3 regions of the Priestia sp. YIM B13486 genome follow, and region 2 is predicted to be linked to each of the others. Evidence: predicted binding sites of a transcription regulator. Region 2 holds the regulator's gene; each other region holds the start of a gene.
The links. Region 2 encodes Rex, which represses fermentation and respiration genes when NADH is low (regulators of the CRP and FNR family bind a similar motif). Its sites were predicted from a motif close to TTGTGAAATATTTCACAA; they were not measured.
Positions count from the first base shown of each region.

Region 1: the regulator Rex is predicted to act here: its motif matches at 2,267-2,284, upstream of nirB (nitrite reductase large subunit NirB).
Region 3: the regulator Rex is predicted to act here: its motif matches at 5,636-5,653, upstream of yeiL (transcriptional regulator YeiL).

Region 1 is NZ_JBHZOZ010000004.1:10,230-18,113, forward strand. Features, by position in the region: gene nirB (nitrite reductase large subunit NirB) at 1-2,041, opposite strand, end outside; gene ACFX4G_RS12100 (hypothetical protein) at 2,421-2,645, opposite strand; partial or broken gene ACFX4G_RS12105 (FAD-dependent oxidoreductase) at 3,106-3,519, opposite strand; cyclic di-GMP riboswitch class I at 3,832-3,916, shown strand; gene ACFX4G_RS12110 (anti-repressor SinI family protein) at 3,935-4,066, shown strand; gene ACFX4G_RS12115 (anti-repressor SinI family protein) at 4,085-4,252, opposite strand; gene ACFX4G_RS12120 (hypothetical protein) at 4,530-4,664, shown strand; gene ACFX4G_RS12125 (SGNH/GDSL hydrolase family protein) at 4,765-5,523, opposite strand; gene ACFX4G_RS12130 (sigma-70 family RNA polymerase sigma factor) at 5,993-6,484, shown strand; gene ACFX4G_RS12135 (competence protein ComK) at 6,583-7,062, opposite strand; gene ACFX4G_RS12140 (GntT/GntP/DsdX family permease) at 7,203-7,884, opposite strand, start outside.
Region 2 is NZ_JBHZOZ010000024.1:6,334-14,217, forward strand. Features, by position in the region: gene ACFX4G_RS27695 (DUF58 domain-containing protein) at 1-869, opposite strand, end outside; gene ACFX4G_RS27700 (AAA family ATPase) at 880-1,830, opposite strand; gene groL (chaperonin GroEL) at 1,989-3,620, opposite strand; gene groES (co-chaperone GroES) at 3,688-3,972, opposite strand; gene ACFX4G_RS27715 (CPBP family intramembrane glutamic endopeptidase) at 4,272-5,000, shown strand; gene ACFX4G_RS27720 (YdiK family protein) at 4,997-5,224, shown strand; gene tatC (twin-arginine translocase subunit TatC) at 5,250-6,005, opposite strand; gene tatA (twin-arginine translocase TatA/TatE family subunit) at 6,021-6,206, opposite strand; gene ACFX4G_RS27735 (redox-sensing transcriptional repressor Rex) at 6,260-6,898, opposite strand; gene ACFX4G_RS27740 (ABC-F family ATP-binding cassette domain-containing protein) at 7,357-7,884, shown strand, end outside.
Region 3 is NZ_JBHZOZ010000002.1:7,236-15,119, reverse strand. Features, by position in the region: gene ACFX4G_RS04300 (TIGR03943 family putative permease subunit) at 1-137, shown strand, start outside; gene ACFX4G_RS04295 (permease) at 609-1,478, shown strand; gene ACFX4G_RS04290 (TIGR03943 family putative permease subunit) at 1,494-2,345, shown strand; gene ACFX4G_RS04285 (YcnI family copper-binding membrane protein) at 2,420-3,055, opposite strand; gene ACFX4G_RS04280 (copper resistance CopC/CopD family protein) at 3,080-4,684, opposite strand; gene yeiL (transcriptional regulator YeiL) at 4,951-5,613, opposite strand; gene ACFX4G_RS04270 (class I SAM-dependent methyltransferase) at 5,722-6,357, shown strand; gene ACFX4G_RS04265 (cupin domain-containing protein) at 6,411-6,740, shown strand; gene ACFX4G_RS04260 (YrvL family regulatory protein) at 7,073-7,558, shown strand; gene ACFX4G_RS04255 (hypothetical protein) at 7,710-7,884, shown strand, end outside.

The DNA.
Region 1 (7,884 bases), on a different contig from region 2:
CAGCACAGCTTCTCGGACAAGCAGATACAGCCATTTTCACTTTATGAGGCGTCCATAGTCCTTCAAATTTTTTCTCAAGCGCAATTCCAACGCCCATTGAATCCTGCGTGCCAAAACGGCAAAACTGTTCCCCGACGCATGTTTTCACCGTCCGCAGCGACTTGCCGTACGCGTAGCCAGAAGGCATATCTAACTCTTCCCATACGCTAGGCAAATCTTCTTTTTTAACACCAAACAAATCAAGACGCTGACCACCCGTCACTTTTACGAGCGGAATTTCATATTTATCAACAACATCTGCAATTTTTCGTAAATCTTCTGCATTTGTGACGCCTCCGTACATGCGAGGAACAACAGAATACGTGCCGTCTTTTTGAATATTTGCATGCATGCGTTCATTCACAAATCGTGATTCGCGTTCATCAATGTATCCGGTTGGATTCACCATACCTAAATAATAGTTTAGCGCCGGACGGCATTTCGAACAGCCTTCTTCATTATTCCAGCCAAGTACATTCATCACTTCACGCGTATGCGAAAGGCCTTTTGCTTTGATTTCTTCGACAACTTCATCTCGTGAAAGAGTCGTACAGCCGCAAATCGCTTCTTTTTGAATCGCCGCGTCAAAGTCAGCGCCAAGAGTATGCTGAAGCACTTCCGCTACAAGCGGCTTACATCCTCCGCAGGAGCGAGAGGCACTTGTACAAGCTTTGATTTCATCAACCGATGAGCATCCTTGCTTTTGAATAGCTTCCACAATCGTACCTTTTGTTACGCCGTTACAGCCGCAAATAATATCATCCGCGCTCATGCTTGCTACTAAGCTTTCACCGGCGTTACCGCCAGATGGCTGTAAAATCGAAACTTTTGCGACATCGGATACATCTTCTTGCTTTTGTATCATTGAAAACAGTCGATTTCCGTCACTGCTGTCTCCAAAAAGAACGGCTCCTACGATTTGATTGCCTCGTAAAACAAGCTTTTTATAAATGCCGTCTTGTTCATCGAACACTTTGATCGCTTTTTTCTCTTCATCTTCCGTGAAGTCTCCTGCTGAGAACACTTCAACACCTGATACTTTTAGCTGTGTTGATAAAACCGATCCTTCATAAGGCACTTTTTCTGCACCGCAAATCGCTTTTGCTAATGCTTTTCCTTGTTCATACAGAGGTGCCACCAGTCCGTATACCATTCCTCTATGCTCTGCACATTCTCCAACCGCGTAGATGTTTGAAATATCCGTTTGCATAAAGTCATTCACAACAATTCCTCGATTTACGTTAAGTCCCGCTTCTTTTGCAAGCTGAACATTTGGCTTAATTCCAACGGCCATCACGACTAAATCAGCTTCTAAAAACGTCCCGTCTTTAAAAGATAATCCTTCAACTCGCTCATCGCCGACGATTTCCGCCGTTTGTTTTTCAAGCAAAAACTTCATACCTTGTTTTTCTAATTCGTTTTGAAGCAATTTGCCCGCTGTTGGATCAAGCTGACGTTCCATTAAATACGGAGCTAAGTGAATCACAGATACGTCCATCCCCAGATTTAACAGTCCGCGCGCTGCTTCTAATCCAAGCAGTCCGCCTCCAATAACCGCTGCTTTTTTATACTGCTGAGAAGCCTGCAGCATTTCATCCGTGTCTTTTATATCTCGAAAAGCCGTCACTCCTTTTTTATCAGATCCTGGAATCGGAAGAATAAAAGGAAGAGAGCCCGTTGCTAAAATTAACTCATCATACGATTCTACTCTCCCACTGTTTGTCGCTACTTCTTTTTTTACTGAATCGATACTCGTAACCGTTTCGTTCGTATATAATGTAATATTGTTTTCTTGATACCAGTTCCAATCGTTTAACGTAATGTCTTCAACATTCGTATCTCCTTGCAGCACTTTTGATAGTAAAATACGATTATAGTTCGGATGCGGCTCGCTTCCGAAAATCGTAATTTCAAACGCTTCGTTTGAAACCTTCAATACTTCTTCAATCGCTCGAACTCCAGCCATTCCATTTCCAATCAATACGAGTTTCTTTTTTTGCATCTTCCATTCCTCCCCTGGCGTCTATACCTGCTTGTTTCAAAGATATATTTTCTATGCATCTTTAAAGATATATTTAAGATATATGAATTTTCTGAATCATTCAACTTATATGTTAGGTTATCTAACACATTTATGTTATGTATGCGATTCCATTGCTTTAACAGCAAGTAAAAAAAATAAATGGTCTAATTACGTTTTAATTGAGATCATTCTTTGCATTTTATTTTGTGATGTTTTTCACAACATTAATTTAGCAAGAATAAATAACCTGAGCTATGATAAAAATCACTCCTATTAAAAATGATTAATAATTTTAGAGTTTCGTTCTAAAAACTATAAAAAGACAAGCCCTATTCCACATATAATAGGGCTTGCCTTTTTATTTTCCCGTAAACCAATTCACAACGTACTCTCCCCACACTTCATTTCCTTTTCTCGTTAAATTACCGCTGTCTTTATTTATATACTCTCCTAAATGAAACGGCCAAATGAGCGAGTGATTCATATAATATACCCAGTTTGCTTCAGACACTCCCCTGATTGCTTCTACCCCTTCTTCATAGGACTCCGTTTGTGAAATATATGGCTGTGACGGCTGAATCATAAGGGTTTTTTTCAAGTCTTTGAGCTGATAAATCAGCTTGTCTGTATTTTCAAGCGTATCATCTAGCGTAAGGTGCTGATAGTCATTTTTAAGAGGTGCTTCAAAAAGAATAATGTTTGGCTGAAGTTGATCAATTTGATCGGCAATATGTGAGGATAAAAGCTCATCAGTTGTTTGACTGCCGTATGAAAGGGTTTTGATCGTAAATACATCACTTCCATATGTAGCTGCTAGCTCTTTTTTTAACTGTTGAGGCCACCCCGCTTCCTTCGCGGATGTGGCAATTACAAGAGTAAGAGGCTTTTTATTTGCAATAGATGACTCGATTTGCTTTGTGATAAAGTCTGGAAGATTTTTTGTATAAGCAGATACATCAGAAAATTATTTTCTTTATGTACAACAGCAGTTTTTACTTCACTTGCCTGCGCTTCCGTTTGCTCTTGCCAGTGCTGCGTCCCCGTATATCTTCCGTTTCTTTTATATCTCGAAAAGCCGTAACTCCTTTTTTATCTGATCCTGGAATCGGAAGAATAAAAGGAAGAGAACCCGTTGCTAAAATTAATCCATCATATGATTCTACTCTGCCACTGTTTGTCGCTACTTCTTTTTTTACTGAATCGATACTAGTAACCGTTTTGCCCGTATATAATGTAATATTGTTTTCTTGATACCAGTTCCAATCGTTTAGCGTAATGTCTTCAACATTCGTATTTCCTTGCAGCACTTTTGATAGTAAAATACGATTATAGTTCGGATGCGGCTCGCTTCCGAAAATCGTAATCTCAAATGCTTCGTTTGAAACCTTCAATACTTCTTCAATCGCTCGAACTCCAGCCATTCCATTTCCAATCAATACGAGTTTCTTTTTTTGCATCTTCCATTCCTCCCCTGGCGTCTATACCTGCTTGTTTCAAAGATATATTTTCTATGCATCTTTAAAGATACATTTAAGGTATATGAATTTTCTGAATCATTAAACTTATGTGTTAGGTTATCTAACATATAAGTTTTATGTATGCGATTACAATGTTGGAATATAAAGAAAAAATATTTATACGAAAAGTCTCTCATAGGGAATAGAATGCTTTTGAAGATGCTTAAAATAACGGAAACTTAGTCTCAAAAACTTATTTTTTACATGTTTTTACAGACTAAGTATAGTAGAATATAATTTAAATTATATTCTTACAGAAAAAGGCAAACTAATTGAAAAGTTAGGACGCAAAACTACAGATCTACGGTTTTTACACTATGATGGCTGAGTTTCCTTTACTAAAGGAGCAGACTTGATGGAAAAGCTGAACAAAGTATTTGATAACGAACTAGATAAAGAATGGCTACAACTTATTTACGAAGCAAAACAGCTGGGCTTATCTAGCAAAGAAATTAAGGATTTTTTACAACAAAATAAAGCACGATAATAAAAAAACCATTAGAACTTAGGTTCTAATGGTTTTTTTGCTGCTACCTATACTTTTATTTTCTAGAGATTTTTGTTTAAGAAACTCTTCAAACTCATTCTTCGTTATATTTGAATCCATTGCTTCCTTAACAAGGGCCATCCATTCTGGAGGAAGCAACATATCATTTTTTTCATTAATATCCATTTTATCCCTTCTTTCAACCTTTCTAATTATAAATCAAATTCTGTTGCAATATAACCCTCATACCTATTTTTTTACGTTAATGTAATAAAATTATACTAAACTCCCTAAACTATTATGTCAGTAAAACAGACATTATTCTAGAGAAAAATCGCTTTTTTGTTTCTGATAAAGAACATTTTTTGATTTTGTTCTTTATTAAGGTTTACCAACCGAGGATTTTTTTGTATAATTAACTCAAATTTTGTAATATTAATCCATTTTATTTAGGAGGACCATAATGCCCTTATCTTATTCTTTAAAACGAATTAAAACACCTTTGCAGTTTTTTGGTATTACGCTTTATAAATGCCCAAGCACCGGCTCTTATTATTATAAAAGCAGAGCAAACCGACATTTAAAAAAAGTAAGATAACGTAAGAGCTTGAATGAAGTTCTCTTATCCTGGCTTAGAGGGCTTCATTCAATTATTTTTGTCTGGCAATAGTTCGGGAAGACGTCTGATAACTTACAATTCAATCTATTTTTTCTTTATCGGTGAACCAATTTACTAAATAGGCTCCCCATACTTCACCTCCTTTCTTTGTTAATCTCCCATCGTTTTTATTGATATACTCTCCTAAATGAAACGGCCAAATAAGCGAATGATTTAAATAGTGAACCCAATTTTCTTCTGCCACTCCCCGAATAGCTTCTACCCCTTCTTCATAGGACTCCGTCTGGGAAATGTACGGCTGAGACGGTTGAAGCATCAGAGTTTTTTTCAAGTCTTTAAGCTGATGAATCAGTGTCTCTGTATTTTTAAGCGTATCGTCTAACGTAAGCTTCTGATAATCATTTTTAAGAGGTGCTTCAAATAAAATAATATTTGGCTGAAGTTGATTAATTTGATTCACAATATGTGAGGATAAAAGCTCACCAGTTGTTTGGCTGCCGTATGAAAGTGTTTTAACAGTGAATACATCACTTCCATATGTAGCTTCTAGCTCTTTCTTTAACTGCTGAGGCCACCCTGCTTCCTTTGCGGATGTGGCAATTACAAGAGTCAGAGGCTTTTTATTTGCGATAGATGACTGGATTTGCTTTGTGATAAAGTCTGGAAGATTTTTTGTATAAGCAGATACATCGGAAAACTGTTTTTCTTTATGTACAACAGCAGTTTTTACTTCACTTGCCTGCGCTTCCGTTTGCTCCTGCCAGTGCTGCGTCCCCGCATACATCACCGCACCGCACAAAACAGCCGCTGCCACATTTACCCCAACCATCGCCTTCATTCAATCTCCCCTTTACCCCTTTTTAAAAACAACTATATTCTCTCCACCAAACTCACATTCAATAGAATACATAAATAGACAACAAGAAAATACTTCACTGAATGTACCCTAGAAGGTTCACCTATGCGGCAGGCGCAAACCCGCAAGGGAGGGTGACTGCCGCTTAGGTCTAGCAACTCTACCATCACTGCTCTTCCGTGATGGTAGAGTTGCTACATCGATAATAGATATAGAAATAATTATAGATTAGTAGAATTTGGAATGGGGGACCTTTCGTACGTAAAATCTCTACAAATACACGTATACTTCGCATATTTCCTAGCGAAACGTGAAGTTTCTGGGGAAATTACGTCACGTTTCTTAAAAAGAAAACATAATGTACGCTCATTCGCGTATATGACCTGTCCCTTATACAGTAGAGATACCGGCGGAATACAGCAAAAACGCGTTTTTGAAAAAGGAATGCTATATGCAAAAAAGCTCATTTGATCAAATCGCTTCATCCTTTCATCCATTAATTGTGTCGATGATTAAAAGATTTCATATTTACAAAGACTTCGATGAATATTATCAAGTTGCTTTAATTGGTTTGTGGAGAGCTTACCAAAAATTTGATGAAAGCAAGGGTTCTTTTTCCGCTTATGCTTACACAACCGTGCGCGGTACTATCCTTTCCTATTTAAAAGGAAATGCATTGCGTGAAGAACGAGAAACTCCTGCTGAATATGATTTACTTGCGTTAAATGAAGACCCTGCTCCTATTATTCCGTTAGAAGCTGATACAATTAACCAATATATCGAACATCTCACCCCTAGAGAAAAAATCTATGTAATAGAATACTTGCTTGAAGGATATTCTTATAAAGAAATTGCATACAAATATCACGTATCAACAGGAGCCGTTAAGAACTGGGGAAAGACAGCCCGTAAAAAACTAAAGGTCCTGCTTCTTCAAGAATAAAAAGTAAGATAGGGGAAGCTTGTTTAAGCTTCCTCTCAACACACCGGGACCAAAATATTGACCTTATGTAAACAAGTTCGTTTGATAAAACGAACAGATTAAGAAAAAAAAAGCTGACTTTCTAAGCAATAGTTTCGAATAACTGCTGCTCTCGCTAACTTTTTTTCTAAACTGTAATAGGAAAGTTTGACAGTAATGAACGTGTCGTCTTTGAAGTAAATAACCGTAGAATTTGAACTAACTGAAGCAAGCGTATGTGAAGTATGAACATGAGAGGAAAAAATCCAAGCGCAGCTGTAGTCATTGGGCGAAGATGTAGGAAACGCAATAATGGCTTGTGAACGACTAATGACAAGAGGCGTAAGCTGTTTGTACGGAAACATTTTTCGAACGGCAGCGATGGAACCTTTGAACGTACTTAATTCTCGAATACATGCTTCTTCTAATAGTTGTTTACATGTCTTGCTTATCATATATTCTCCTGTTTCATCTAGCACCTTCGTGCGGTAAATAGGATCATTCACGGGAACCAGTGCTTTTGTTGTCAAACTAATTCGATAATTTTCATTATTTGTCATACATCTACCCCCTTTTGCTACTTTATCACTATTCTATACTATCGAAATAAGGAAAATCTAGTATTTTTTTCTCATTATTTGAAATTTTTTTGTATTTCATTGTAGATAAGAACAAAAGCGCTGAAGCCAGCGCTTTTCTTTTAAATAAAAATGTCTAAAATAAGAACCATTGCAAACGCTGCAAATGATAGAATCGTTTCCATCACTGTCCACGTTTTTAACGTTTGAGCCACTGACATATTGAAGAATTCTTTAATTAACCAGAAGCCAGAATCATTTACGTGTGATAACATTACAGAACCCGCGCCTGTTGCTAGCACCAATAGCTCTGGGCTTACGTTTGGCATGGTTGCTGCAATTGGTGCTACAATACCTGCTGCTGTTGTCATTGCTACTGTTGCTGAACCAACTGCTGCACGAATTAACCCTGCAATCACAAACGCTAGCACGATAGGAGAAAGATGTGCATCTTGAGCAAATCCTGCAATCGCGTCACCTACACCGCTTGCTGTTAAAATTTTATTAAAACCGCCTCCTGCACCGATGATTAAAATAATCGAAGCAACCGGTCCAAGACATTCATTTGTGAATTTTAATAAATCATCTTTGTTGTATCCTCTTGCAAAACCGAACGAATAGAAAGCAAATACTAGCGAAATTAACAGCGCTACGATTGGACTTCCGATAAAGTTTGTTACGTAGCGAATCGTACTTGTTTCTGGATAAACGAACCCAGTGATCGTTGCTAAAAGCATTAATAGGACCGGTAGTAAAATCGTGAATAACGTAATTCCGAAGCCAGGAAGATCTTTATGCTTCGAC
Region 2 (7,884 bases):
CCAGTCTCACTTTGTTCAGAGGTTTTTGGTGAAAAAAGTGCATCTCCAGCTAAAAGAAAATCGATTTTTTTACGCTTGGTTTCTTCATGAATGAGCATGGATGCGAGAAAGCTCATTCGTTCTTCAAAGTATAGAGAGCTTATAACATCTGCAATGATAATCATACTCCGTTCATGATAATGACCAAACTCTTTAGAAATCAACGTAGCTTTACGAGCCGTCGCCTTCCAATCGATAGATCCTAATCGGTCACCCGGCTGGTATTCTCTAATGCCTGTCACTAACGTAGTAGATTGATTTCCAGCGGAAACTTCATTTTTTCCTTCTTCTATTCCCGCTAAAAGAAACGGGATATCTATCTCATGGATTTGAGGATACACGATAAACCGCTGCTGCAGCGGATAATATGCCTTCTTTTTTACAATTCCTAATAAATCACTCAATTCAATCGAAATCGTAAAAAATTCATATTCTCCTCTTTCTACAAACGATCTTTCATACGGAATAACAGCGTTTCGTTGAAAAAGCGGATAAATTGTTCTTTCTTCTTGATCTAAAAGGTTACTCTCCTCTTTCACTGCTGCCATATAAACAGGAAAACCCGAGGAGCGTGTAATATGAATGTCATACGAAAGATGATCTCCAGCGAATCGAGGCTGTAGCTTCACATCACGAGTAACATTCCACTTCTTTAACGGATAAAGCAAAACGGCTGCCGCATATAATCCAAAAGGTAAGAAGCTATAAAATAAAAACCAGCTGACAAAGCCCCCTTGAAACATCGCGTACGAAAACGTAGCAGCAAAGATGCAGAATAAAACGAACCAGTCCCTACATTTATTCCATATCACTTTTATATACTGTTTCATAAAGTACCTCTTACCTTTTAACAGGTACTTTCGTATCAGCCATAATTTGCTTCATCACATCATCCGCTGTTAAGCCGCTGTACTGGGTATCAGATCTTAGCATTAATCGATGTGCACACACATACGAAGCAAGCTCTTGAACATCATCAGGAAGACAGTAATCTCTTCCCTTCACTAAAGCATATGCTTGAACGGCCTTCATAAAGGAAACCGTTCCACGAGGACTGATACCTAACGAAACATGTGGATGAGAGCGCGTTTTGCGAATGATTTCGATGATATAGTGCTTGATCGCATCATCTACATAAATACTGCTTACAGTTTTTTGAGCCTGTACTAATTCTGGAATGCTCATGACGGGTTTGACATCCTCAAGATTGACTTGAGTCGATACGCCGTTTAAAATTTGAAGCTCCTCTTCCTGCGTAGGATACCCCATGCTTAATTTGAATAAAAATCGATCCAGCTGCGCTTCCGGCAAATGATAGGTCCCATCAAAATCAACAGGATTTTGAGTAGCCATCACAAAAAAAGGCGCTGGAATTTCCCGGGTGATACCATCGGTTGTTACATGATGCTCAGCCATTGCTTCTAAAAGCGCCGATTGTGTTTTAGGAGAAGTCCTGTTAATCTCATCAGCGAGCACAATATGGCTCATGATAGGACCTGGACGAAAATGAAATTCCATGTCTTTTGGACTGTAAATAGAAACACCTGTTACATCGGACGGCAGCAAATCGGGCGTGAATTGAATTCGTTTAAATTCTGCATCAATCGATTTGGCCAGTGCCTTCACGAGCATCGTTTTCCCCACACCCGGCACATCTTCAAGCAAAATATGCCCCTCTGCAAGCAAAGCAACCAAACTCAACGTAGATACCTGACGCTTTCCAATCACAATTTGATCGATGTTTTCTAATACTCGATTTAATTTATTATTAATATGATCCAGCTGAATCAATAAAGCTCCCCCTTAAAACTCAGTTAAGCCTTGAGTTTAGTATGTTTTTCAATAAACATAGTACTATCTTAACAAATTTTCAAAAAATCTGAAAATATTAACGCACGCAAAAAAGCGACCAAGTACTCACTTGGTCGCTTTTTTAGTTAGGGCAGTGATTACATCATGCCGCCCATTCCACCCATGCCGCCCATGTCAGGCATTGCAGGTGCTCCGCCTTCTTCTGGCTTGTCAGCAACAACTGCTTCAGTTGTTAAGAACATAGCCGCTACAGAAGAAGCATTTTGAAGAGCTGAACGCGTTACTTTTGTTGGGTCAACGATACCAGTGTCTAGCATATTTACCCACTCGCCAGTTGCAGCGTTGAATCCAGTTCCAACTGCTTCGCCTTTTAAACGCTCAACGATTACTGATCCTTCTAAACCAGCGTTGTGAGCGATTTGACGTACAGGCTCTTCAATCGCACGTAATACGATGTTGATACCTGTAGCAGTGTCACCGTCAGCTTCGATGCTCGCTACTTTATTATAGATATTTACTAATGCAGTACCACCACCAGCTACGATACCTTCTTCAACCGCAGCACGCGTAGAGTTTAATGCATCTTCAATACGTAATTTACGTTCTTTTAACTCAGTTTCAGTTGCCGCACCAACTTTAATTACAGCTACGCCACCAGCAAGTTTCGCTAAGCGCTCTTGTAATTTTTCACGGTCAAACTCTGAAGTTGTTTCTTCAAGCTGAGCTTTGATTTGGTTTACGCGTGCTAGGATATCTTCTGCGTTTCCTGCACCGTTTACAACTGTTGTATTTTCTTTTGTTACGACAATTTTAGAAGCGCGACCTAATTGATCGATGCTTGCTGTTTTTAAGTCAAGACCAAGCTCTTCAGTGATTACTTCTCCGCCTGTTAAGATCGCAACGTCTTGTAGCATTGCTTTACGACGATCACCGAAACCAGGAGCTTTAACAGCTACAGCTGTGAATGTACCACGAAGTTTGTTCACAACTAATGTTGCTAAAGCTTCGCCTTCTACGTCTTCAGCGATGATTAATAGAGGCTTGCCTTGTTGAACAACTTGCTCTAATACCGGTAAGATTTCTTGAATGTTACCGATTTTTTTGTCTGTGATTAAGATGTATGGATCATCTAATACAGCTTCCATTTTATCTGAATCAGTTACCATGTAAGGAGATGCATACCCACGGTCAAACTGCATACCTTCTACCACTTCTAATTCAGTTGTGAAACCTTTTGATTCTTCAAGTGTGATAACGCCGTCGTTACCAACGCGCTCCATTGCTTCAGCAATTAATTGACCTACTTCTTCGTCAGCTGCTGAGATAGCCGCTACTTGAGCAATTGAATCTTTACCTTGAATTGGTTTAGAGATTGCTTTTAGTTCTTCAACCGCTACAGCTACTGCTTTTTCCATACCTTTACGGATACCCATTGGGTTAGCACCAGCCGTTACGTTTTTAAGACCTTCTCTGATCATTGCTTGCGCTAAAACTGTTGCAGTAGTTGTACCGTCACCAGCAACGTCGTTTGTTTTGCTAGCAACTTCGGCTACTAATTTAGCACCCATATTTTCAAATGCGTCTTCTAATTCGATTTCTTTTGCAATTGTTACACCGTCATTTGTAATAAGCGGTGAACCGAATTTCTTTTCTAATACAACGTTACGACCTTTTGGTCCAAGCGTTACTTTTACAGCATTTGCTAATGTATCTACACCACGTAGCATTGCGCGACGTGCTTCTTCGCTAAATTTAATGTCTTTTGCCATGTTCTTTGACCTCCTCAAGATGTTCTTAATAATCTATTTTTTACGTATGATAAGTTTGTGGTTAACATTAGCCGATTACAGCTAAAATATCGCTTTCGCGTAAAATTAAGTATTCAGTACCTTCGTATTTCACTTCAGTACCCGCATATTTTGAGAAGATGATACGATCGCCCGCAGCTACTTCTAAAGCTACACGCTCACCGCTTTCTAATACTCGGCCTGTACCAACAGCAACAATTTTACCCTCTTGTGGCTTTTCTTTTGCACTGTCCGGTAACACGATACCGCTTGCTGTTTTTTCCTCAGATTTTACAAGTTCAATCACTACGCGATCACCTAATGGCTTTAACAAGTGAAACAACCTCCTCAAATAATATGTTTGCATTTTTATTAGCACTCAACCTCAACGAGTGCTAACACAATTATTATATTAAAACAAAGTGGGTTTTTTTTGCAAGTATTAAACAAAAAAAATTTAAAATTTACGAAAACTACATATAATAGTTTTAGATTTCGACGATTTTGAGAAATAAAGCATTCTTTTCTCTGTTCAATAATATGTATGTTACAATACGAGCAAGAAGAAATTACTAACTTTACAGTACTTCTTCGACATATATACATAAAAACCTTTTAAAGGAGTATAGAAGATTGGAAAAACGTTATTGGTATGTTATCCTCACCTACATCCTTATGCAGTTTTCAGGAGTTGTTGGTATACCGCTGTTAAAATTAACAGGAATGTTTGATCAATATCCAGTTCGAACAGCGAATGTCATGCTTTTGACTTATTGGACCATCATTAGCTTTATCCTTGGTTTACTTATTGTCTTACTGCTGCTACGCCGTGACATGTCCATGCGTATAGAACATGCGGGAACAACGGTAACTGTGGTCTGGTCAGTCCTTGGGGTGTTCCTGGCTATGGCTGGTCAAGCTGTAGCAGGTATGATTGAGCACGCTCTTGGCATTACCCAAGTATCTGAAAACACACAAAATATTGTTAATCTTGTTAAAGCAACGCCGTTCCTAATTGTCGTTACGTCTGTTATTGGACCAATTCTAGAAGAGATTATTTTTCGAAAGATTATTTTCGGCTCTCTTCACAAACGATATAATTTCTTTGTCTCTGCATTTATTAGTTCCCTTATTTTTGCTGCCGTACACTGGGATTTTAAACATTTGCTCGTGTATACAGCCATGGGATTTGTATTTGCATTCCTTTATGCAAGAACAAAACTAATTATTGTACCCATTATTGCTCACGTGTTGATGAATACAGTCGTTATTTTATCTCAAACTATTTTTGCAGATAAAATTATAGAAATGCAAAAGCAAGCAGAACAAATGCAGTTTATTTTTGGAGGCATGTTTTTATGAAGAATATCCCTTTAACACGAGGGTTTATTTATATTATTATGGGGGTTTTATTCACCTACCTGGCTATTCAAAATGCTCAGGAAACCGTGTGGAATTTCCCCACGATCTTATTTGCACTCGTAGCCGCGTTCGATTTCAGATTTGCGGTGCGCATTTTTATCTTGCACTATAAAATTAAAAAGTTGCAGCAGCAATATAAAAATCAAGATGATTCATCTAAATAAAAAAACCACTGTTTCAGTGGTTTTTTTACATACTAACATCTTCTCTTTCTTGCTCTGCCCTTGCCTTTAACACTTTGCGATACGAAATGCGGGAAATAATGATGCTGATTTCATACAAAATTAAGAGCGGCACTGTCACCATCATGTGCGAGAGCAATTCTGGTGGTGTAATAAGTGCGGCAATAACTAGCAGTACGAAATAGGCATACTTTCGAATTTGAGATAAAAACATAGGCGTGATAATTCCTAATCGCGTCAAAAACATGACGACAACAGGAAGCTGAAACAACAGGCCAAAAGGCAGTGTGAGCTGCATTAAAAAAGAAAAGTATTCATTAATGCCAATCACTTGGTTTACATTCAGCTCATCAGAAACGCGCGTCATAAAATCGACGACAAATGGAAACAACACAAAATAAGAAAAAGAGACACCGCCGATAAAGAGAAAAATGGAAACAGGAATATATCCAAGCGTTACCTTACGCTCTTTTTCATATAAACCAGGACTAATAAATGCCCAAAGTTGATACAGTGCAACAGGAGCTGCAAGTACACAGCCGATAATAACAGCAAACTGCATATAAATCTTAACTGGATCTGTTAGCCTAAATGCATTCATCGTTAAATTTTTTGCCTCATCAGCATGCTGTAAATAGACAATAACCTTATCCGCTATAAAAAAGCCGCCAATTGTGGCAATGACAAAGAAAAATAAAACAATTAAAATGCGCTTTCGCAGCTCTCCTATATGATCATATATTGACATTTCTTGTTCGGTCATACTATGATCACCCTTTTACTCTTTGTCATCTACTTGACGCTGTTTATCTTTTTCACGATCTTCTGAGGCACCGCTAGCGGCATGCTTAAACTCTCTAAGCGTTTGCCCGACTGATCTTCCTAGCTCCGGTAACCGTTTCGGTCCAAAAATAAGCAGTGCTACAATCGCAATAATAATCCAACTGCCTGCTCCAATCCCCATATTCCCACTCTCCTTATTAATTTAGACTTAAGGAAATCGTAACACAGTCCATCTTATTCAACAGGATAATTTTTCAAAAAGTAGACAAGCGACTGTAATTCTACAGCCAGATCAATATGATGCAGTCGAATCTCATCCGGTACGTTTAAGCGTGCAGGAGTGAAGTTTAGAATCCCTTTAATTCCGCAACTCACTAAACGATCGGTAATTTGCTGAGCCACAGGGGCAGGAACGGTTAAAATTGCCACTGAGATATCATCACTCATATAATCTTCCAATTGGTCAAGGTGATAAACCGGCACGTCGCCTACTTTTGTACCGACTTTATCTTCTATCACATCAAAAGCGCACTCAATTTTGGTGTTATTATTTTTAATAAAATTATAATTTAAAAAGGCCGTTCCCAGATTCCCTACGCCAATCAGTGCTACTTTCGTTACTTCATCTTGGTCTAACGTTTTACGGAAAAATGTAAGTAAATAATTCACATTGTAGCCGTATCCCTTTTTCCCTAATGCTCCAAAGTAAGAAAAATCCCGGCGAATAGTAGCAGAATCAACTTTCACTGCCTCACTTAACTCCGCTGACGAAACACGCTGTTTACCAGAAGCATGCAAGTTTTTTAAAAAACGATAATAAAGCGGCAATCGTTTAGCCGTTGCTTGTGGTATTTTTAATTGTTCAGTGTTCACGTTGTACCCCCTCAGTTCATGTATGTCATTACTAACATTTTCAAGTCATATTGCATTACCTTTCACAAAGCCTCAACCGCCTTGAGGTAGCGCTTCCAATTCTCTCTCTTTTCTCTTGTTTTATATATACTCCGCTTCACACCCCGACGCCTTTTGTCTATCCAGGAATACTTAAAGTCGGTAGCTAGAACGAAGCAATTAGCCCTTCAAAGGATCCGTTTGTTAGTCATGACGGATTTTCTACATCCATCATATATAAGTTCAGAGATGCACTTATCTCTTATTTTAACATAGTATCCTGTATAAAATGTGCAGGTAAAATCATTTTATTTCATGAATCAAAACATTCGCTTCATCATTTGTTCTTGTCCCTCTACAAATTACAAACGCTTGTAGGAAGAACTTGTAGTTGAAAATATGTTAAAATACACTATGGATATACTACTAGAGGTGAAAAAATGATTATTCTACAATTGAACGGTATTACAAAATACTATGGGGCAGAACCCATTTTATCGAATATAAAGTTAGAAGTACAATCAAAAGACCGCATTGCCCTAGTGGGACGAAACGGTGCAGGTAAATCAACTTTATTAAAAATTATTGCTGAGCAGCTTTCTTATGACAGCGGAGAAATTATTAAACCTAAAGGTGTTTCCATTGATTATATGGGACAAGATACAGTTCTTGAGTCAACACTCTCCATATGGGAAGAAATGATGACAGTCTTTGCTCCGTTAAAGAAGATGGAAAAAGAATTACGTACGCTTGAAACGAAGATGGGCGATCCAGACATTTTTAATGATTCAGTTCAATACGAAAAACTAACCAAAGAGTACGATCAGCTTCAAGTAACGTTCAAAGATTTAGGCGGCTATCAATATGAAGCGGATACACGATCTATTCTTCACGGTTTCCGTTTCTCAAACTTTGACTATAGCACCCCTATTTCCTCCTTGAGCGGTGGACAAAAAACGCGCTTGGCT
Region 3 (7,884 bases), on a different contig from region 2:
TAGTTAAAAAAGCTACGTACAATCAAGAGGACGTTCCATATATTCAAATTCAACAGATTGAGTCCATACATCAACCTGATAACCCCTACGTATATGAACTTTATCAAGATGAACAGCTGATAGGTCCTGGTGAATAGAAAGCATTCTATAATAGATTTACTGTTGAAGATAAGCTATACACCATTAAAACAGTTATATACTCAGATTATAGTGTTAAAGTACTGCAAAATTTTTGATTAGAACCAAAAGTAAAAAATTGTTAAAATATTTTTCACCATTCTTTCATTTTTCTATGGTAAAGTACAAATGTAAAAAGAAATGTTAATGTAAATATTAAAGGATATTTTTAAATAATATGGTCTTTAGGGTTTTGATTAAGCTCACTTTCCTAGAGACTGCTAGTTGTTTATGTTATAAAGATATTTTTTTATTACGGCTATTGTATATATTTATTTTTTTTTGAGATTGTCCCCTTTATATAAATAGTGTAATATCACTGTTTGTAAGTGATATTACTTTCTATTTAAAGGGGCTTTTTCTATGTTTAAAAACAAACAGAAAATTCGAATATAAAGCAACATGATTATTTCTTAGTTGGAGTGAGTATAATGAGTTCATCTCTTTTACAAATGAACACCATATTTATTAGTATCCTAATTGAAGCTCTACCTTTTATATTATTAGGTGTAATTATTTCTGGTATTATTCAAATTTTTGTAACAGACGAAATGATGGCAAAAGCTATTCCTAAAAATAAATTTGGGGCAATTGTTCTAGCAAGTGTAATTGGAGCTTTATTTCCAGCTTGTGAATGTGGAATTGTCCCTATTACAAGGCGTTTAATGGCAAAAGGTGTTCCCTTATATGCTGCTATTCCGTTCATGTTAACAGGGCCTATTATTAATCCTGTTGTCTTATTTGCGACATTTGTGGCTTTCGGTAACGATTGGAAAATCATGATTGAACGTGGTGTTGTTGCCTTTCTTGTATCTTTAATAGTAGGTTTAATTTTAGCCTTTCAATTTAAAACACCACAAGTTAAAAATGAAATACATGTACACACTGCTTCTAAGAAGATGAGTGAAAAAATAGGAGATGCTCTTAAACATACTATTGATGAATTCTTTTCTGTTGGGAAATTTGTCATTATCGGTGGGTTAATCGCGGCCGCCATGCAAACTTATGTGAAGACCTCTACCCTCATGGCTCTCGGCCACGGAGCAGTATCTTCAAATGTAGTTATGATGGGTTTATCTTATATTTTATCCTTATGTTCTTCAGCTGATGCCTTTATTGCTTCATCATTTCGAAGCACATTTAACGATAGTGCAATTATAGCCTTTCTAGTATTTGGCCCTATGTTTGATATAAAAAATACATTAATGATGTTGAGTCAATTTAAGACAAAATTTGTTTTTTCACTATTTGCATACGTGTTTATTCTGGTACTAGTCCTATCTCTATTAATCGTTCATTAAAAAGGAGGGACATTTATGTTTAGAGTTTTAATTTTATTAGGCTTTACTATGATATTTATGCATCTTCATGCAACTGGAGATATTTCAAAATACATTAACATGAAATATTCATGGATTTCATTCGGCACCATTTTCTTACTATGGTTCCTAACCATTGCAGAGTTAGTGTTTTATATGACAGGAACGGATGAAAAGGATCATCACCATAATCATGATGATGACTGTAGCTGTGGCCATAGTCACGAATCATCAAACAAGTGGAAAAGATGGGCTTGGTATCCTCTTTATTTCTTACCTGTATTAACTGTCTTCTTTTTGCCTGTAGCTACACTTGATTCAAATATTGTTGAAGCGAAAGGATTTCATTTTCCTATTTATGATAAAAAAGATCCTTACTCCTCACATCAGTTTCTACAACCAGATACGAGTTCTTTTTATGGAGAAGATGCATACGATAAAATGATTCATAAAGATTTAAAAAAGTTTTCAAAAGGAAAAACCATTAATTTAGAAGATGAAGAGTTTTTAAATGCAATGGAAACCATTTATCGATATCCTGGTGAGTTTACTGGAAAACAAATTAAGTTTAAGGGATTTATGTACCACACCAAAGAATTAAAAGACAATCAGTACTTTTTATTTCGTTTTGGGATTATTCATTGTATAGCTGATTCAGGCGTGTTTGGGATGTTAGTTCAATTTCCGGATGATGTATCATTTAAAAATGATGATTGGGTAACGGTAACTGGTGAAGTAAGTACGATGTATTATCAACCATTTAAAAAGACAATTCCCATTGTAAAAATAACAAAAGTAAAACGTGAAGAAAAACCAGATGACCCTTATGTATATCGTAATAATCAATAAATAAGAATAGAAAACGCAGATTAACAAACGTTAACCTGCGTTTTTAGATTGTTGTTTAGTCAAACCTTTAATAACTAGCTCTGCTTCTTTCTTCTTAAACTTAAAATTAATGAAACAATGCCTAATACTAAGGCAACAATGGAAAGAGTAGTAGGAAGTGCAGAATTTGAGTCATCGTTAGTAACTTCATTACCTGCAGTGGTTTCGTTAGTAGCTGATATATGAGAATCTCCCTCTGCTCCGTTTCCTTTTACTACCGTTGTAATAGATGCAGGTGTATCTGCATCAGCTGGCCCTTCCCATGCTACTGTTGATCCATCTTTATATGTTTGATAGGCCTTCCAAACAATCTTCTTAGCATTATCGCCTACTTTTCCTTGCATACTGAATTCCCCAAACTCTGTAGGCGACAAGCCTGCATCGGTAGCTGTCCATGTCACACTTGTAATCAAACCTGAAGAGTCTTCTTGAAGTTCATATTTCCATCCTTCTTTAGGCTCGAATCGAGATATTTCTACGTCTTTTGGAATCTCGACTTTTACTTTTGTAGTTGCAATATCTTTTTCAGTTGGAACACGTACAGTAAATTTTTCATAAGAGCCTTGTGTTGCTTCTTGAGGATATACGACAACATGAGCACTCGCCGTTCCTGCAAATGCAATGGTTGAAAGAATGAATGTAGATAAAAGAGCTGCTACTTGTTTTTTCATTTCGTTTCCTTCTTTCTAAAATCATTATTTAACATCGTAAACAACGATGTCTTTATAAATCACAACCTCATCTAGGTTTGATGTAACAAGCCGTACGGCAATTTGCCATCTTCCCGCATAAGGAATGACAAGGTTGTTTGTTTCATACATCTTATACTGTAATTGTTGTTTCTTCCGATTTTCTCCTTTACTTTCCTTTAAGGGCACATCTATGGTTGCAAGCTCTCCTGTATTTTTAGGAGAAAGTGCGATGTCTATCGATTGAATAGAAGATCCATCCTGTGGTAAAGATGCTGTTACCCAGAGAGAATCCTTGCCAGGAGATAAGGTTGACGTTTTCACGAGAAACTCTATGTCTTGCTTATTTTCTTTCCATACCAAAGGGTCATTATGTGGAACAGGGTTTAAGTGTGTAATCGTTCCTACAATTAATACAATAATCAGCATAAAATTTATGTCGGAAATTAAAAACTTTGCAAGGCTTGGTGAATCATTCTTTCGGAGATGTTCTCTAATGAGTATTCCTATACCAGCTACTAACATGACCATAAATATTTTAGCTAACAATAACAGTCCCCAGGTGGTTTTAAAGAGTGCTGTTATGTCTGGAAGAAGCTTTAATGTGTAAAGAACACCCGAAAGGATTAATAACATAAGACTCACAAAAGCTATACGCGAAAAAATAGGAAGAAAAGCTAGAGCTTGTTCTCTCTCCTTACGCCATATCATGAAAAGATAAACTAACCCAGCTGCCCATAAAGAGGCTGTAACTAAATGGATAAAGTCTAAAATCATTGTATAGATTGGTACGTCTGATGCTATAGCATGACCATTTAACGTAGTAGCTACTAACAGCAAACCTGCCCACATAAAATCAAACCATTTATTCTTTAGTAGGAAGAGAAAACCTACACATACAAGAAGAATACAAGTCATCCACGACCAACCAGTAGGAGAATGCACAACAAATGTTTGTATTTGGGAAAGGCTAGAATCTTTTAATAGCCCAGTACCTTGGACTCCTATACTAATCAGTAAAAAAATCATATAACCAATCTGGAGGTACTTTACATTGGTATTATACTTTTGTTTCTGATGACCTGTTTGATAAGGAACATACCATTTCCATAGTACAAAGCCAACTAACCATAATAAGGACAGATAATAGAATGTTTGTCCTAAAGAAAAACCTATATTATACAAAGAACTGTGCTTACCGTTTTCGCCTTGATTACTAGTGTCATTCGTAATAGCTTGATCTATTTTTTCTCCTATAGAAAAGACGTACGTTCCTTGTAAAGGATGGCTATCCGCAGAAATGACTGAATAGCTAACGGTATAAATCCCTTTTTTAGAAGGTGGCACATCCAAAGAAATCGTTTTATGAGATCGATTCATTGTTGCTTTCTTAGTGGTAATAAGCTTTCCTTTGTCATTACGTACTTGAAGATTAAAAACACCTTCTCCTAGTCGTTCATTAAACGTCAATGATACCTTGTCAGGCATTTTCTTTAGTTGACTTCCTTCTTTCGGTGATGCATCCAAAAGGACTGCGTGTGCTGATACAGTAAGAGGAGCACCTAAAGCAAAAAAAGATATGGATAGGAGTAGAACAATCTTTTTTAACATACATTTTTCACCCATAGATTCTTATTTTATACTATTCATTCTTAGTATAAGTTTAGCCTTAAACAAAGAAAATCACTCAGTAGAGTGATTTTCTTTAAATAGTAGACAAAAATATTGAACATTTTAGAACAAATGAGAAGCACCACAATGAAATAGAAAATCTTTTTTAGGTGTTAGGTTCCTAGAAAGTTCATTATGTTAATTAAAAATGTATGGATTATACATATAGTTATCTTTATTTTGAAGCAAAATTATTATAAGTATTTTCAATTTAATTTAGCTAGTTTTTCAAGATATTCTCTTTCTTTAATGATGTAGCCTTGCGACTGCTTTTCAATAATATTTTTTTTACATAGTTGAGCTAGTACATGGAGCAGATGGCGATATGATACACCTAAATACTCACATACTTCAGTATGTTTTTCTTTATAAAAGTTATCATCAGCCGACAATATTAGAAAGGCAGCAAGGCGATTCTCAAGTGGATAGGCCTGATTTTGTGTATACTTTGCTGAAATTTTAGTTGCTTTCTCACTTAAAAAACTACATAAATATCTGAGAAATGTTACATCTGTTAAGAGCTTATTTTTACAGGTGTTAATATGAATAGCCAAACAAATGGTTTTAGTGACAGTTTGTATAGCTTTAGAATATCTTTGTGAATTTAATAGTTCCACTTCCCCCATAAATGTTGGAGCTTGTAAAAAATTAATCAAGGACACTTTCCCATTTTCGTGTGTAACATAGAGTTTTGCCTTACCTTCAACAAGATAATAAATATATTGAGGATAGGAGCCTTCCTTATAGATAAATTCACCACGTTCAAATTCGCAGACCTGAATAAACGGAGTAATTGGAAAGGAAAAAAGTGATTGAATAGAGTATTTCTCGATATAGTAACTTCGCATAGGGTCGTTTAAAAATTTCATTTTTTCTCCTACTATTATAAAAATATGAGATATCTCACATTATTTTATGTTTTTACATGCTATGATGCAATAAAAGTTGATAGATCAATAGGGAGATGTTTCATAAAGATGATCAAACAAGATGAATATTGGAATGAAGTAGCTAATAAAAAAGATTTTACTACGCCTTTTCAACCTGAATTATTCCTAACACATGTTAATCACAATGCTGCCATATTAGATTATGGTTGTGGGTATGGACGGACTTTATTGGAATTAAGAAGTTACGATTATAACAATTTACATGGTGTAGACTTTTCAGAAGAAATGATTAAAAGAGCTAAGTCTCATAACTCAGAAATCGATTTTCAAGTTATTCAAAGTGGGAAGCTTCCTTTTCCTAATGATTCTTTGGATGCTGTCTTACTTTTTGCAGTTTTAACATGTGTTCATAAAAGTGATGAACAAAATGCTATTTTAAATGAGATTAAACGGGTACTAAAGCCAGGAGGTATTATTTACATCAACGACTTTCTACTAAATAGTGATGAAAGAAATAAATTACGTTATGAAAAGGGACTCACTAAGTATCATAAATATGGGGTTTTTGAATTACCAGATGGAGCCATTTTACGTCATCATAGCGAAGAACGCGTGAAAGAATGGATAGATCAATTTGAAACCTTAGAATACAAGAAATTAGAATATACAACTATGAATGGAAATCGTTCAAATGGTTTAGTGTATATGGGGAAATTACATTGAATTTATTATAGAAAAAATATAAAGGGAGAATTGTAATGGTAGAGAAATTAGAGCTGGAAAAGATTAATCTTCAAGAAATTACAAAAGATATTAAAGATCAACACGTGAATTTTCCTGTATCAAACATTAATAATCACTGCCTTCGTATAGCTGTATTTTCAGGCGAATACAAATGGCACTATCATTCTAATTCAGATGAACTTTTTATGATTATGGAGGGAGAACTTTTAATTGATTTTAAAGATAAGGATACAGCCGTGTTAAAACCGAATGATATGTTACTTATACCAGCTGGAACAATACATAGAACCAGAGCGAAACAAAGAACAGTAAACCTCTGTTTCGAGGATATAAACGCTGATACGATAATTGTTGATGAGTAAATGAAATAATATAAACACTGTAAAAGCCATTTAAGATAATTCTTAAATGGCTTTTACGTATGTACAGATAAATTCCTATAATCTGTTTTATGGTAACTAAGGGTGTATATACATATTAATTATATCATTTAAAGAGATTCATTTACTAAAAACCATTTTTGTATATAATTGGATAAAAGGGGGTTTTTCATGACTTATAATAAGAATAAATTAAAACTAGTAGGGGCTACTTTATTTGGAGCTGGAATTGGAGCCACCTTAGGAATACTAGCTTATACCCACGATTGGCTAGGATAAATACATTAAAGAAAAATTAGCAGCAAGGGGTGTGAATGTTTACCTTGAAAGGAAAGAAAACTGGACCCTCTCACAATATATCTAATTTTTTCACTAAATCATTTACTGTTATTTTTATAACTTTAATTGTTATTATTGCTATTTCATTAATGCTAGGAGCATTTGTGTTTGGATTTATTGGTTTATTTAAAATATTTGGGGTACAATACAACTCATTTCTATCTCTATTAATATTCCTCTTACTGTTTTTTATTATAGGATTTATAGTTGATTTACTATCCATATTTCTTATTAATACATTTTCTCAACAAATTAAAAACTCTAAAAGAAAATTCCTTGCGAGACTGGTCATTGATTGTAGCTTTTCCTGGTTTGCTATACATACTGCTGATGAATTAATTAGAAGCATTACTATTCCCTCCATAACTGAGCTTATAGCTGTGTTTCTCCTCTTTTTCTTAGAAGAGGTAATGGATATGAATAGCAAAGGAGAACGTAATAAGAGCTCACTAGCTCCTTGAAGTCTTTGGGATTCTAATACAAAGATTATTTCAACCTAAAAAAACACCTTTCATAAATATAATTATAAGGAAAAAAGGTAATGTATAGTATGTTTTATATTTCATAACACTGGCTCCAATTGTTTATTCCAAATTCAAGGGAGGAATGCTAATGAAAAATACATCGAAACATCATGATGTCCAACGAAAATACAGAGAAAAGGTACAAAACAAACAAGAATTAAACGCATATGCCAGAGGTTGGTTCTTGTTCATTTTATTTGCTGTACTTCTCGTTGTATGGAGTTATTTTTTTGGCGGAACGTTTATGCCTTATCGAACAATGT